3 regions of the Janthinobacterium sp. MP5059B genome follow, and region 1 is predicted to be linked to each of the others. Evidence: predicted binding sites of a transcription regulator. Region 1 holds the regulator's gene; each other region holds the start of a gene.
The links. The regulator LexA, encoded in region 1, represses DNA repair genes until DNA is damaged. The targets are predictions, from matches to a motif close to ACTGTATNNNNATACAGT.

Region 1 (4,553 bases):
GCGAGTACCTGGCCGAGAAGATCCGCGCCGAATTGCCAGGCGTGCATATCGACGTGGTCATGCCGATTCCCGATTCCTCGCGTCCGGCCGCCATCCAGCTGGCCATGGCGCTGAACATCGAGTACCGCGAAGGCTTCATCAAGAACCGCTATATCGGCCGTACCTTCATCATGCCGGGCCAGGCGGCGCGCAAGAAATCCGTGCGCCAGAAGCTCAACGCGATCCCGTCCGAATTCAAGGACAAGGTCGTGCTGCTGGTCGACGATTCCATCGTGCGCGGTACCACCAGCCGTGAAATCGTGCAGATGGCGCGCGAAGCGGGCGCGACGAAAGTCATCTTCGCCTCGGCTGCGCCTCCGGTGATCTACCCGAACGTGTACGGCATCGACATGCCGACGCGCGACGAACTGATCGCCTATGGCCGCACGACGGAAGAAGTGTGCCGCGAAATCACGGCCGACTACCTGGTGTACCAGGATATCGGCGCGCTCAAGCAGGCCATCGCCGATGTCAACCCGGCCCTGACCAACTTCGAAGCGTCGTGCTTCGATGGCGTGTACGTGACGGGCGACGTGTCGCAGGAATACCTGGACCGCCTGGAGTATGCGCGCCACCATCCGAAGGCGGCAGCGCCCGAAGATACGCCGCGTTCCCAGCTGAACCTGAACCTGGCGACAACAGAAGCGTAATTATCTTGCCCGGCTAGCGCCGGGCTTTTTTTGCTCCGCGATCATGAACGATAAAAAAAACTACGGCTTTACCACCACCATCCTGCATAACGACCGCCGCAAGGGCATCGAGCACGGTTCCCTGCACAAGCCCGTGCATACTTCCGTTGCCTTCGGCTACGGCGATGCGCGCCAGCTCGCTTCCGTGTTCCAGGGCAAGGAGCCCGGCTTCCGCTACGGCCGCCAGGGCAATCCGACCGTCTCCGCGCTGGAAGACAAGGTCAACAAGATGGAAGACGGCGTCGCCACGCTGTGCTTCGCCACCGGCATGGGCGCCATCGGCGCCGTGGTGCAGGCGCTCTTGCGCGCCGGCGACCATGTCGTGTCGTCGGCCTTTTTGTTTGGCAACACCAACAGCCTGTGGCAAACGGTGACGGGGCAGGGCGTCGCCGTGTCGTTCGTCGACGCCACGGACGTGGCCAATGTGGCCGCCGCCATCACGCCGCAAACGCGCATCGTGTTTGTCGAAACCATCGCCAATCCGCGCACGCAGATCGCCGACCTGGCGAAGATCGGCGCGTTGTGCAAGGAACGCGGCATTTTGTACATCGTCGACAACACCATGACGACGCCCTACCTGTTCCGCCCGAAAGCCGTGGGCGCGGGTCTGGTGGTCAATGCGCTGACAAAATCCATCGGCGGCCACGGCAATGCCCTGGGCGGCAGCTTGACGGACACGGGCGTGTTCGACTGGACGCAGTATCCGAACATTTTCGACAATTACAAGAAGGCGGCGCCGGCGCAGTGGGGCATCGCGCAAATCCGCGCCAAGGCCTTGCGCGATTTCGGCGCATCCCTGGGTCCGGAGGCGGCGCACCATATCGCCGTCGGCGCGGAAACCATGGCCTTGCGCATGGACCGCACCTGCTCGAACGCCCTGGCGCTGGCCACCATGCTGGCCGCCGACCCGCGGGTAGCGGCCGTGCATTACCCGGGCCTGGCCTCGCATCCGCAGCACGCGCTGGCGACGGATTTGTTCCGCAGCTATGGCTCGCTGTTCAGCTTCGAGCTGAAGGATGGCATCGATTGCTTCGATTTCCTCAATCGTCTCAATCTTGCCATTCCAGCGAGCAATCTCGGCGACACCCGCACCCTGGTCATTCCCGTCGCCCACACGATCTTTTACGAGATGGGCGCCGAGCGCCGCGCCAGCATGGGCATCGCCGAATCCCTGATCCGCGTCTCCGTCGGTATCGAGGATGAGGCGGACTTGCTCGAGGATTTCCGTAGCGCCCTGGATGCATAAAACGCCTGGGAAATAAAAAAGGGCCGCAACAGTCATGCTGTTGCGGCCCTTTTTACATGCGGTGGTTCAATGCCAGCTGCGCATCAAGCCTACCGCCAAACCTTCCAGGGCGAATTCATCTTCCGGCGATACGGTAATGACCTTGAAGTCGGGGTTTTCCGGCAGCAATTCGATGACGGAACCCGTTTTCTTGTAGCGCTTGACGGTGACTTCGTCGCCGATGCGGGCGACGACGATCTGGCCATTCTTGGCGCTATCGACCTTCTTGACGGCCAGTAAATCGCCATCCATGATGCCGGCGTCGCGCATGGACCAGCCGCGCACCTTCAGCAGGAAGTCGGGCTTGGCAGAAAACAGGGCGGGGTCCACGTTGTAGCTCGCTTCCAGGTTTTCCTGCGCCAGGATGGGCGAGCCTGCCGCCACCCGGCCGATCAGGGGCAGCGACATCAGCAGCGCTGCCGGCAGTTTCGATGGCAGGGCTTCAGCGGCTGCGCCGATCAGGCGGATGCCGCGCGAGGTGCCGGGAGAAATCTCGATCGCGCCCTTGCGGGCCAGGGCCTGCAAATGCTCTTCGGCCGCGTTGGCCGATTTGAAACCCAGTTCATTGGCGATTTCGGCACGGGTGGGAGGAAAGCCCGTGTTTTCAATCGCGTCCTTGATCAGGTTCAGGATTTGTTCTTGTCGTGCTGTCAGCTTGATCATGAGCGGTGGGTGCATACTAAAATGCTGTCTATATGAACAGTCTGTATTTTTGTACAGTATCGCCCACTATGCAAGGGGATTTCCGTGTTTTAGGCGAATTTCGCAAGAAATACTTGTCCAGGGGCGGAAAGCACGGCGGCGCGCGGGCTTTTCGGGCGCTTGTGGAAGGAATGATTGAAACGTTTGCAAAAGGCGGTTATAATCTTCGGCTGACCTTCCCACACCCGTCTTGACGCCGGGGTGGGCGATTATCAATCCGACCTGAAGGAGTTTGCATGCGTCATTATGAAATAGTCTTTATCGTCCATCCGGACCAAAGCGAGCAAGTGCCCGCGATGATCGAACGCTACAAAGCCAGCGTAACCACCCGCGGCGGTTCGGTTCACCGCGTGGAAGATTGGGGCCGCCGTCAAATGGCTTACTCGATCCAAAAGCTGCCTAAAGCACACTACATCTGCCTGAACATCGAATGCGACAACGAGACCCTGGTCGAGTTGGAAACAGCATTCAAATTCAATGATGCCGTGTTGCGTCACCTGACCGTTAAAATGAAGAAAGCTGAAACAGCTCCTTCGCCGATGATGAAATCGGTACAACGCGAAGACGCGGCCAAAAGCCACCGCACCGAAGCACCAGCAGCCGCTCCAGCCGCAGCAGCAGCTTAATTCTTGACCAGGATCGTGCGCTGAACCAGCTACAAGTAACCGCCATCATTGCCGAGCGCGAAATATTGCGCTATACCCCGGCAGGGCTGCCGATTGTGAATGCAGTATTGCAACACAGTTCGCAGCAGATGGAAGCAGGGATTGCCCGTTTGACCGAGTTTGATGTTGCCGCGCTAGCCGCTGGCGAAATTTCAGGCAGGTTCAGTCAGGCAAGCTTGGGCGGGGTATATCAGTTCACGGGTTTCCTGGCCAGGAAGAGCCGCAACAGCAAGAGTTTGGTGTTTCACATCATTGATTTTAGTGCAGTCAATTCTGACTAGCGCATTTTAGATACAGGAGCCTGACATGGCATTCGGTAAAAAGTTCGACAAAAATAAGCTCAAGCTTAAAGAAAAACGCAAACAGCAAAACCCGTTGTTCAAACGCAAGAAGTTCTGCCGCTTCACCGCAGCTCACGTTGAGCAAGTCGACTACAAAGACGTCGACACGCTGAAAGACTTCGTCCAAGAAAACGGCAAGATCATGCCAGCACGCCTGACCGGTACCAAAGCGCACTACCAGCGCCAAGTTGACACCGCAATCAAGCGCGCTCGCTTCCTCGCGCTGCTGCCATACACCGATCTGCACCACGCTTAATCGGTCAGATATTCCTGGAGAAGAACTATGCAAATCATTCTGTTAGAAAAAGTTGTTAACGTCGGTAACCTCGGCGAAGTCGTCAAAGTCAAAGACGGTTACGCACGTAACTTCCTGATCCCGCAACGCCTGGCACGTCGTGCTACGGCAACCGCTGTGGCTGAATTCGAAGTCAAGCGCGCCGAGCTGGAAAAAGCTGCTGCCGCCAAACTGGCCGCATCGCAAGCCCAGGGCGAAAAACTGAGCGGCCTGACCGTTCAAGTTGCTCAAAAAGCTGGTGTTGATGGCCGTCTGTTCGGTTCCGTCACCAACTTCGACATCGCTGAAGCGCTGACCAAGCAAGGTTTTGCTGTTGAAAAAGCACAAATCCGCATGCCTACCGGCCCGCTGAAGATCGTTGGCGAGCACAACGTTTCGGTTGCTCTGCACACCGACGTGGTCGTGGAAGTTGTTATCGCTGTCGTACCAGACGCGAACGCGTAATCGTCTGCGGGCCTGGCCCGCAAGCGCTGCCGCACTATGAAAAGCCGGGTTCGCCCGGCTTTTTTGTGGCCTTTTTTTCGCTCAATTTCAGCC
Region 2 (4,553 bases), 980 kb from region 1:
GCGCCGGCGGGACGGGGGCCGGAGGCCAGGGTCGCGTCATAGCTTTTGATATCGGTGATATGGGCGTCAATATCCCACAGGCCGTCGTCGCGCACATACGCTTGGACGTCGATAACACGGGAGTGCCGTAGGGCGCGCCGGGATACGGGAGTTGACAGGGGCATAAGACCGATGCCGCTTGCGCGGCCATAATTTAGTAAGCAGCCATGTGCCTAAAGCACTCTGTTCGCAGCTTCTACGAACAGCAACCGCACCTGCGGCGCCGCAAAAACCCTAAAAGTGTAGCACACTGGGCGCTGGTTGCGCCGCAACATAATTTTTCATTGCTTCGATAAAAACATTTCAAAGCATAAAGAATACACATGGAAATTCACACCGTTATCACGGATGGTGATGATAGATATGGCCGATGGATGCCGCGAAATACCTCAGATTGCCGCGCCGGCCCAGCCGACAGCAGCGCGGCCAAGCCCGGCCCCATGCAGCGCAACAATATGCCATCCGATTGCCAGGCGGATGGCAAGGAAAGTGAACTTACCAGTAAAACAATGATCTGGAGCGAGCTTGCCTGACAAGCAAGGTACAGGGCAGCCCTGAACTGTTGCAGATGGAACACAGCGAGACCAGGGCCAGCTGGACGGTCAGCGGCGCGCACCTAGTCGTCCTCGGGCTCCAGTCCCTTCAAGGCCACCTGCACGGCACGCTGGGAAAAACCGCGCTGCATCAGGAAGCGCATCTGCTTGTTGCGCTGCTCGGCATCCTGCGCCACCTCGCCAAATTTGCGGCGCCACACCTCGCAGGCGCGCGCAACCTCCCCTTCGGCCAGGCCCGCCTTGAGTTCCTGCAAGGCCTCGCCCCCGATGCCGTGGCTTTGCAATTCCGCCATGATGCGGCTATTGCCGAAACGGGCCGAGCGGCGGTGGATCAGCGACTCGGAAAAACGCTCCTGCGACAGCCAGTTCGCTTGCTCCAGGCTGTCGAGCAAGGCTTCCACATCATCGCCCTCCTGCGCATGGCGCTGCAGCTTGCGCCGCAATTCCATGCGACTATGTTCGCGCATCGACAGAAAGCGTAGCGCCCTGCCTTTCAGGCTTAGTTGTACTGCGGCCATACACCCACCTTGTCTTTCATTCCACAATCAAGCCATCCAAACACAATCGCCGCCCGGCGCAACAGCGCGGGACGGCGATCGTGGTCATACTATGCGGCGAGCCGCGCGTAGGTCGGATTAGGCCCCTTGGGCCGTAATCCGACAACATTGTTGGCGTCTGCTCCGACAACATTGTTGACGTCTGTGGTGTTGTCGGATTACGCGCGGCTTTGCCGCGCTAATCCGACCTACTCTGCCTTGGCTTCCGCAGCCTTGGCGGCCTTGTCGGCGGCTTTATCCGCTTTTTCCGGCTTTTCAGCGGCCAGCGGCGGCAGTTCGCGCACGCCCAGCGAAGCACGGACCTTGTTTTCGATTTCGCGGGCCAGCGCCGGACGCTCTTGCAGGAAGGCACGGGCGTTGTCCTTGCCCTGGCCGATGCGTTCGCCGTTGTAGCTGTACCACGAACCGGATTTTTCCACGATCTTGGCATCCGAGCCCAGGTCCAGGATTTCGCCTTCGCGCGAGGTGCCGGCGCCGTACAGGATGTCGAAGTGCGCTTCCTTGAACGGTGGCGCGATCTTGTTCTTGACGACCTTGACCTTGGTTTCGTTGCCGATCACTTCATCGCCGGACTTGATCGAGCCGGTGCGGCGGATATCCAGGCGCACGGAGGCGTAGAATTTCAGCGCATTGCCGCCGGTGGTCGTTTCCGGGCTGCCGAACATCACGCCGATCTTCATGCGGATCTGGTTGATGAAAATGACCAGGGTATTCGTGCGGTTGATGGAACCGGTCAGCTTGCGCAGGGCTTGCGACATCAGGCGCGCTTGCAAGCCTGGCAGGGAATCGCCCATGTCGCCTTCGATCTCGGCGCGTGGCGTCAGTGCGGCCACGGAGTCGATGACGACGAGGTCGACGCTGCCCGAACGCACGAGGGCGTCGCAGATTTCCAGTGCCTGCTCGCCCGTATCCGGTTGCGAGATCAGCAATTCATGCAGGTTCACGCCCAGCTTTTGCGCGTAACCGACATCCAGCGCGTGCTCGGCATCGATAAAGGCGCAGGTGCCGCCCAGTTTTTGCATCTCAGCGATGGTTTGCAGGGTCAGGGTGGTTTTACCCGACGATTCCGGACCGTAGATTTCCACCACGCGGCCACGCGGCAAACCGCCCACGCCCAGCGCGATATCGAGGCCGAGCGAACCGGTCGACACGACTTGCACTTCTTCGATCGCTGCGCTGGCATCCATGCGCATGACCGAACCTTTGCCAAACTGCTTCTCGATCTGCGCCAGTGCGGCGGCGAGCGCCTTGGCTTTTTCCGATGCGGGTACTACAGCTTTTTTATCGTCCATATGTTCTTTCAGCCGTTCTACAGTTGCGGATTCACGTGAATCCCGCAGCCTGCGATAGCGCCAGTGGGTTAAATTCTTTACACAGACAGTACTGTATAAAAAAACAGTGATCAATGCAAGCGGAACGTGGATTTGTTTTGAAACAGATCAATACAAGCCTGGTTTCTCACAAAAACTCGCCACCTTGCGGAAAATGAAACACAATACAAACTTCTACCGCCGCAAGCATAGGAAGTGCACCATGCGTATTTTACTTGCCGAAGATGACAGCGTGCTGGCCGATGGCCTGACCCGCTCGCTGCGCCAGTCCGGTTATGCGATCGACTACGTCAAGACGGGCCAGGAGGCCGATACGGCCCTGTCCACCCAGGAATTCGACTTGCTGATCCTCGACCTGGGCCTGCCCAAGATGTCCGGCCTGGAAGTGCTGCGCCGCCTGCGCGCGCGCGCCTCGCTGCTGCCGGTGCTGATCCTGACGGCCGCCGATTCCATCGAGCAGCGCGTGAATGGCCTCGACCTCGGTGCCGATGATTATATGGCCAAGCCGTTCGCCTTGTCGGAACTGGAGGCAAGAGTGCGCGCCCTGACGCGCCGCGGCGCCGGCGGCGGCGCCACCATCATCAAGCACGGCCCCCTCAGCTACGACCAGGTGGGGCGCAGCGCCTACATCAACGACCAGATGCTCGACCTGTCGGCGCGCGAACTGGGCTTGCTGGAAATCCTGCTGGGCCGCACCGGCCGCCTCGTCTCGAAAGAACAACTGGTCGACCACCTGTGCGAATGGGGCGAAGAAGTGTCGAACAACGCCATCGAAGTGTATGTGCACCGCCTGCGCAAGAAGATCGAGGTGGGCGGCGTGCGCATCGCCACCGTGCGTGGCCTCGGCTATTGCCTGGAAAAATACTCGGAAGCGGCGCGCCTGAACGCCGAAGCGGGCGAATCGGCAAGCCCGGCCAGCGGACCCGCCAGCAAGTGAAGGTGCGCGAGGCGCCAGCAGACGAAGCGGACGACGACGACTGGTTCGAGCCGCCGACCACGGAGCAGGACGACACCATCGAGCATTCGCTGTTTGGCGAAATCCTCGACTGGATGCTGGCGCCCTTGCTGCTGCTGTGGCCGATGAGCATCGCCATCACCTATCTGGTGGCCAAGGGCATCGCCAATCAGCCGTTCGACCATGCGCTGGAAGACAGCGTGACCGTGCTCACGCAGCAGGTCAAGCAGGCCGACGGCGCCATGCTGCGCCGCGTGCCGGAAAAGAACAGTAACAACAAGGGGCGCGACTTCCTGCGCGGCGACGATATCGACACCCTGTATTACCTGGTGGTGGGTCCGCGCGGCGAATACCTCGACGGCGACCGCGATTTGCCGCCGCCGCAGGACCCCGACAAATACCGCAGCGGCATGGTGCTGTTTCGCAACGACACCATCCATGGCACGCCCGTGCGCGTGGCGTTCAGCTATCTCGACATTCCGTCCAGCAACAACGACGAGCCGCAGCGCGCGCTGGTGCAGGTGGCGGAAACCCTGGAAAAACGCGCCCAGCTGGCCAATGAAATCATCAAGGGCGTGATCTTGCCGCAGTTCATCATCCTGCCCGTGATCCTGGCCCTGGTCTGGTTTGCCCTGGCGCGCGGCCTGTCGCCGCTGGCGCAATTGCAGGAACGCATACGCGCCCGGCCGCCTGACGATTTATCGCCCATCGAATCGGGCCAGGTACCCGAGGAAATCACGCCGCTGGTCGGTTCGCTCAACGAGATGCTGGCGCGCCTGTCGTTGTCGATCGACATGCAGAAGCGCTTCATCGCCGATGCCGCGCACCAGATGAAAACGCCGCTGGCCGGCATGCGCATGCAATCCGAGCTGGCGCTGCGCCAGACCGACCACGACGAGATCCACCGCTCGCTGCTGCAACTGGCGAAAAGTTCGGAAGCGGCCACGCGCCTGGTCAACCAGCTGCTGGCCCTGGCGCGCGCGGAAAACCAGCCTCAGGCGGGCACGGCGTTCGAACCGATCGAGCTGAGCGAACTGGCGCGCGGCGTGGTGCAGGACTGGGTGCAAGCCTCGTTTGCCCAGCATATCGACTTGGGCTTCGAGCAGCCCGCCTATGC
Region 3 (4,553 bases), on a different contig from region 1:
AGTCATTGAAGGTGTTTTTCTTCTTCATCAGCATGCCGTCTTCATGCCAGGCTTCGCCCATGTCGGTGCCGCCGCGGATATGCGCCTGCGCATAGATGACGCCACGGTCCAGCAGGCTGATGCGGCTGATGGCAAAACTGGCTTCCGTGGAAATGCCATACGAACCATACGAGTACAGCAGCAGCGGCGCGGAACCGTCGAGCTTGACGCCTTTCTTGTAGACGATCCACAGCGGTACTTGCACGCCATCGCGCGCCTTCACCCACAGGCGCTGCGTGGTGTAGCGGCTGCCGTCAAAGCCGCCGACGATTTCCTGCTGCTTCAGCACCGTGCGCTTGCCGTCTTGCATGCTGACGTCGATGACGGTGGGCGGCGTGACGGGCGACTGGTAGGACATGCGAAATTGCGTGGAGGAAAATTCCGGCGTACCGACGGATGTTGCCAGATAGACGGGGTCGTCGAACTGCACCGTTTTCCAGTTTTTATGCGCGAAATCAAGGATGCGCGCGCGGTTCAGGGCACGGGCCTTTTCCATCACCACCAGGTAGCCCTGGAAGACGTCGATGGACTGGATCACGGCATCCTTGTTGTGCGGCACGACGGGCTTCCAGTTCTTCGGCTGCGGCGCGGACAGCGGCGCGCTGACGACACGGAAATTCTTCGCCTCCTTGTTGGTCAGAATATACAGCTGGCCGTCGCGGTGCTCGATGCTGTAGCGGTGGCCCTTTTCACGCTTCAGCACGGACTGGAAGCTGCCTTGCGGCGTGCTCGTTGGCAACAGCAGCACTTCGCTCGTATCCGTACTGCGCGCAGTGAGCACAAAGTAGCGATGGTCGCGCGTGCGGCTCACGCCGATGGCGAACTGTTCCACTGGCTCGTGGTAGACCTGCTGCAAGGTGCCGCCCAGCGGCAGGCGGAACAATCGGTCCGCGCGCTTGGTGGTGGCGTCTTCCTGCGTCAGCATCAGGGTGGCATTGTCCGCCGCCCAGGCCAGGGACGTGACTCGAGGCATGGTATCGCCCAGCAACTTGCCCGTCTTCAAATCCTTGACATGCAGCTCGTACTGGCGGAAACCCGTCGTGTCGGTGGTGTAGGCCAGCAACTGTTCATTCGGGCTGATGCTGAATGCGCGCACGGCAAAGAACTTCTGGCCTTCGGCCAATTGATTCTGGTCCAGCAAGATTTCCTCAGCCGCCTGCGCATCGTAGGCGCCGTTCGTGCCGACGGGGCGGCGGCAGTGAATCGGGTATTGTTTGCCCGCTTCCGTGCGCGTGTAATAGTAGAAATTGCCCTGGCGCGCAGGCACGGACAGGTCCACTTCCTGCATGCGGCCCTTGACCTCCGCAGTCACCTTGTCGGCCAGCGGCTGGATCGGGGCCGTGACGGCGGCCGTGTAGGCGTTTTCCGCATTCAGGTAATCGATCACGGCAGGATCGGTTTTCTTTTGCAGCCAGCGGTAGTCGTCCGTGACGACCGTGCCGTGGCGCGTTTCCTGCCACGCCGTCTTGGCGGCGACAGGCGCGGTGGCCGTGGCGACATCGGCGGTAACGGTGGTAGTGGCGTCGGCCAGCGCGGATGGCGCCAGTGTGGACAGCAGCAGGGCCGGCAGGATGGATAACCAGGCGGACCGGCGGCGCGAAGCGTGATGGGCGATGGACAAGGCGATTCCCTTTCATAGTTGTGTCAGGATTGTAATCTTGCTATTGAGAAAAGCAACCGCCGTGCTTGTGCGTTTCAACTTGCATCCACGGACATTTGCAGTGATACTGTATATAATTACAGTATCCGACAGCATCCCGCCGCGAGGTGCCCTTGACCACATCTGCCCTTACATTGCCTGAAACCCGCCGCTGGATTGCCCACCTGGACATGGATGCCTTCTTTGCCTCCGTGGAACTATTAAAATATCCGGAACTGCGCGGCGAAGCCGTCGTCATCGGCGGCGGGCGCTTGCAGCAGCCCGTGCTGCAGGAAGACGGCACGCGGCAGTTTGCGCGCATGCGCGATTATGTGGGGCGCGGCGTCGTCACCACGTCGACCTATGCGGCGCGCGCGTTTGGCGTGTTTTCCGCCATGGGCATCATGAAGGCGGCCAAGCTGGCGCCCGACAGCATCCTGTTGCCGGCCGATTTCGAAGCTTACCGCGAGTATTCGGCGCGCTTCAAGCAGGCCGTGGCCCAGCTGTGCCCCATCATCCAGAACGTGGGCATCGATGAAATCTATGTCGATCTGACGGAGTATGGCGAGCAGGCGCCGGCCATGGCGGCGCGCCTGAAGGCGGCCGTGTCCGAGGCGACGGGCCTGTCGTGTTCGATTGGCCTGGCGCCGAACAAATTGCTGGCGAAAATCTGTTCCGACCTGGAAAAACCGGACGGTCTCACCATTTTGCAGCCCGAGGATATCGAAGCGCGCGTGTGGCCCTTGCCGGCGAAAAAGATCAATGGCATCGGCCCGAAGGCGACGGCCAAGCTGGAGGCCCTGGGCATCGTCACCATCGGCGAGCTGGCCCGGGCCGACATGGCCATGCTGCGCACGCAGTTTGGCGACTTGTACACGGGCTGGCTGCGCCAGGCGGCGCTGGGCATCGATGACCGGCCTGTGCAGACGAGCCGGGAAACCAAGTCCGTCAGCCGCGAAACGACGTTCGAGCGCGACTTGCAGGTGGTGCGCGACCGCGCCACCCTGTCGGAAAAGCTGGAAAGCCTGTGCACGCGCGTGGCGGGCGACCTCGACAAGCAGTCGCTGGCGGGGCGCACGGTGGGCATCAAGCTGCGTTTCGAAGATTTCAGCACCGTCACGCGCGACATCACCTTGCCCAGCGCCACGGCGGACGCCGCCGCCATCCTGCGCGCCAGCCGCGATTGCTTGCGGCGCGTGCCATTTGAAAAGAAAATCCGCCTGCTGGGCGTGCGCATCTCGACCTTGTCCGACCCGGCCATCGTGACGCGGCAGGCGCCGGCCCAGGCGGAGCTGTTTCCCGCCCTGTAGCGGCATTCCCCACGCATCAACAACACCGCGCCAGTCCGCGCTTTTGACGGCATTCCCGTGTCGAAAGTGTAGAATGGCGTTCCCCTGGCACTACTGAAACAAACGGAAGACAAAAACTATGTGGTTCAAGAATCTTCAGATTTACCGCCTGCCCGCACCATGGGCCTATACGCCAGAACAACTGGAAGAGGCCTTGTCCTCGAACAAATTTACGCCGGCGACCAGCATGGATCTGATGCGCCAGGGCTGGGATACGCCACGCCCGAACGGCGGCCTGGTCCACGTGGTCAACAAGCAGATGCTGATCTTGCTGGGCACGGAAAAGAAACTGCTGCCAGCGACCGTCATCAATCAGGTGGCCAAGGCCCGCGCTGCCGAGATGGAAGAAGCACAAGGCTTTGCGCCTGGCAAGAAAGCCATGAAGGAATTGAAGGAGCGCGTGGCCGACGAGTTGCTGCCGCGCGCCTTCAGCATCCGCAGCAACGTCTGGACGTGGATCGACCCCGTCAATGGCTGGCTGGTGGTCGATGCCGCCAGCCCGGCAAAAGCCGATGAAGTCATCAAGCTGCTGTTGAAAGCCGTCGACAAACTGCCGCTGGAAAGCCTGCGCGTGCAGCGCTCGCCCGTGGCGGTGATGACGGAATGGCTGCAGGCCGACGATGCGCCTGCCGGCTTCACGGTCGACATGGATACGGAATTGCGCGCCACGGGCGAAAGCAAGGCCACCGTGCGCTACGTGCGCCACACGCTGGAAGCGGACGACGTGCGCCGCCACATCGCTGCCGGCAAGCAGTGCACGCGCCTGGCCATGACGTGGAACGACAAGATTTCGTTCGTGCTGACGGAATCGCTGGCCATCAAGAGCGTCAAGCCGCTGGACGTGATCAAGGAAACGGAATCGAGCACGAAGAACGACGAAGAACGTTTCGACGGCGACGTGATGCTGATGACGGGCGAACTGAGCAAGCTGATGGCCGACGTGGTCGAGGCATTGGGCGGCGAAGCGACGGCGTAACAGCAGCCATGCTGCTACAAAAAAAGGAGCTGCGGCTCCTTTTTTTTCGCCTGTGCAATATGTTGCAACATAAAAAAAGCGCCTTGCACGGTGAGGTGCAAGGCGCTTTCAGGACAATCTAATTTAAGACATCAAATTAGAACTTGTAGCTACCGGTGAAGTAGAACGAACGCATCATTGGATCGGCGTAGCGTGGATCGAAGCCAACCTGGTGGCCCGACGAAGCGCGCAGCGACAGAGGCGGTTCACGGTCAAACAGGTTCTTGATACCAGCGCGCAGCGTCACAGCCGAGTTGAAGGCATAGCGGCCTTGCAGATCGACGGTGGTGTACGAAGGAACTTCCAGACGGATCGTTTCCAGTTTCCTGGTATCGACGTTCAGTACCGAAGCGGCTGCATCGGTGTAGCCGTTACGATAGCTGACAACCATGGTGCTGGTCAGTTTGCCGGTTTCCAGGCTCATGTTCAGCTTGACCAGGTTACGGAACGTGACTGCATCGGTGATGCCGAAGTAGTTCATGTTGGTCGTCCACTGATTCTTGGTGCCTGG

Region 2: recA (recombinase RecA) is a predicted target of LexA. The motif match lies at 2,533-2,550, and genes of this name have one in related genera.
Region 3: dinB (DNA polymerase IV) is a predicted target of LexA. The motif match lies at 1,766-1,783, and genes of this name have one in related genera.

Annotation. Positions count from the first base shown of each region.
Region 1 is NZ_LRHX01000016.1:15,170-19,722, reverse strand. It holds gene purF (amidophosphoribosyltransferase) at 1-689, shown strand, start outside; gene JAB1_RS17200 (cystathionine gamma-synthase family protein) at 733-1,974, shown strand; gene lexA (transcriptional repressor LexA) at 2,041-2,676, opposite strand; gene rpsF (30S ribosomal protein S6) at 2,952-3,341, shown strand; gene priB (primosomal replication protein N) at 3,362-3,661, shown strand; gene rpsR (30S ribosomal protein S18) at 3,687-3,977, shown strand; gene rplI (50S ribosomal protein L9) at 4,005-4,460, shown strand.
Region 2 is NZ_LRHX01000016.1:993,253-997,805, forward strand. It holds gene JAB1_RS21535 (DUF2889 domain-containing protein) at 1-164, opposite strand, end outside; gene JAB1_RS29670 (hypothetical protein) at 363-572, shown strand; gene recX (recombination regulator RecX) at 656-1,111, opposite strand; gene recA (recombinase RecA) at 1,339-2,442, opposite strand; gene JAB1_RS21550 (response regulator transcription factor) at 2,684-3,418, shown strand; gene JAB1_RS21555 (sensor histidine kinase) at 3,415-4,553, shown strand, end outside.
Region 3 is NZ_LRHX01000009.1:118,293-122,845, reverse strand. It holds gene JAB1_RS12440 (S9 family peptidase) at 1-1,660, opposite strand, end outside; gene dinB (DNA polymerase IV) at 1,834-2,988, shown strand; gene JAB1_RS12430 (recombination-associated protein RdgC) at 3,107-4,003, shown strand; gene JAB1_RS12425 (TonB-dependent receptor) at 4,140-4,553, opposite strand, start outside.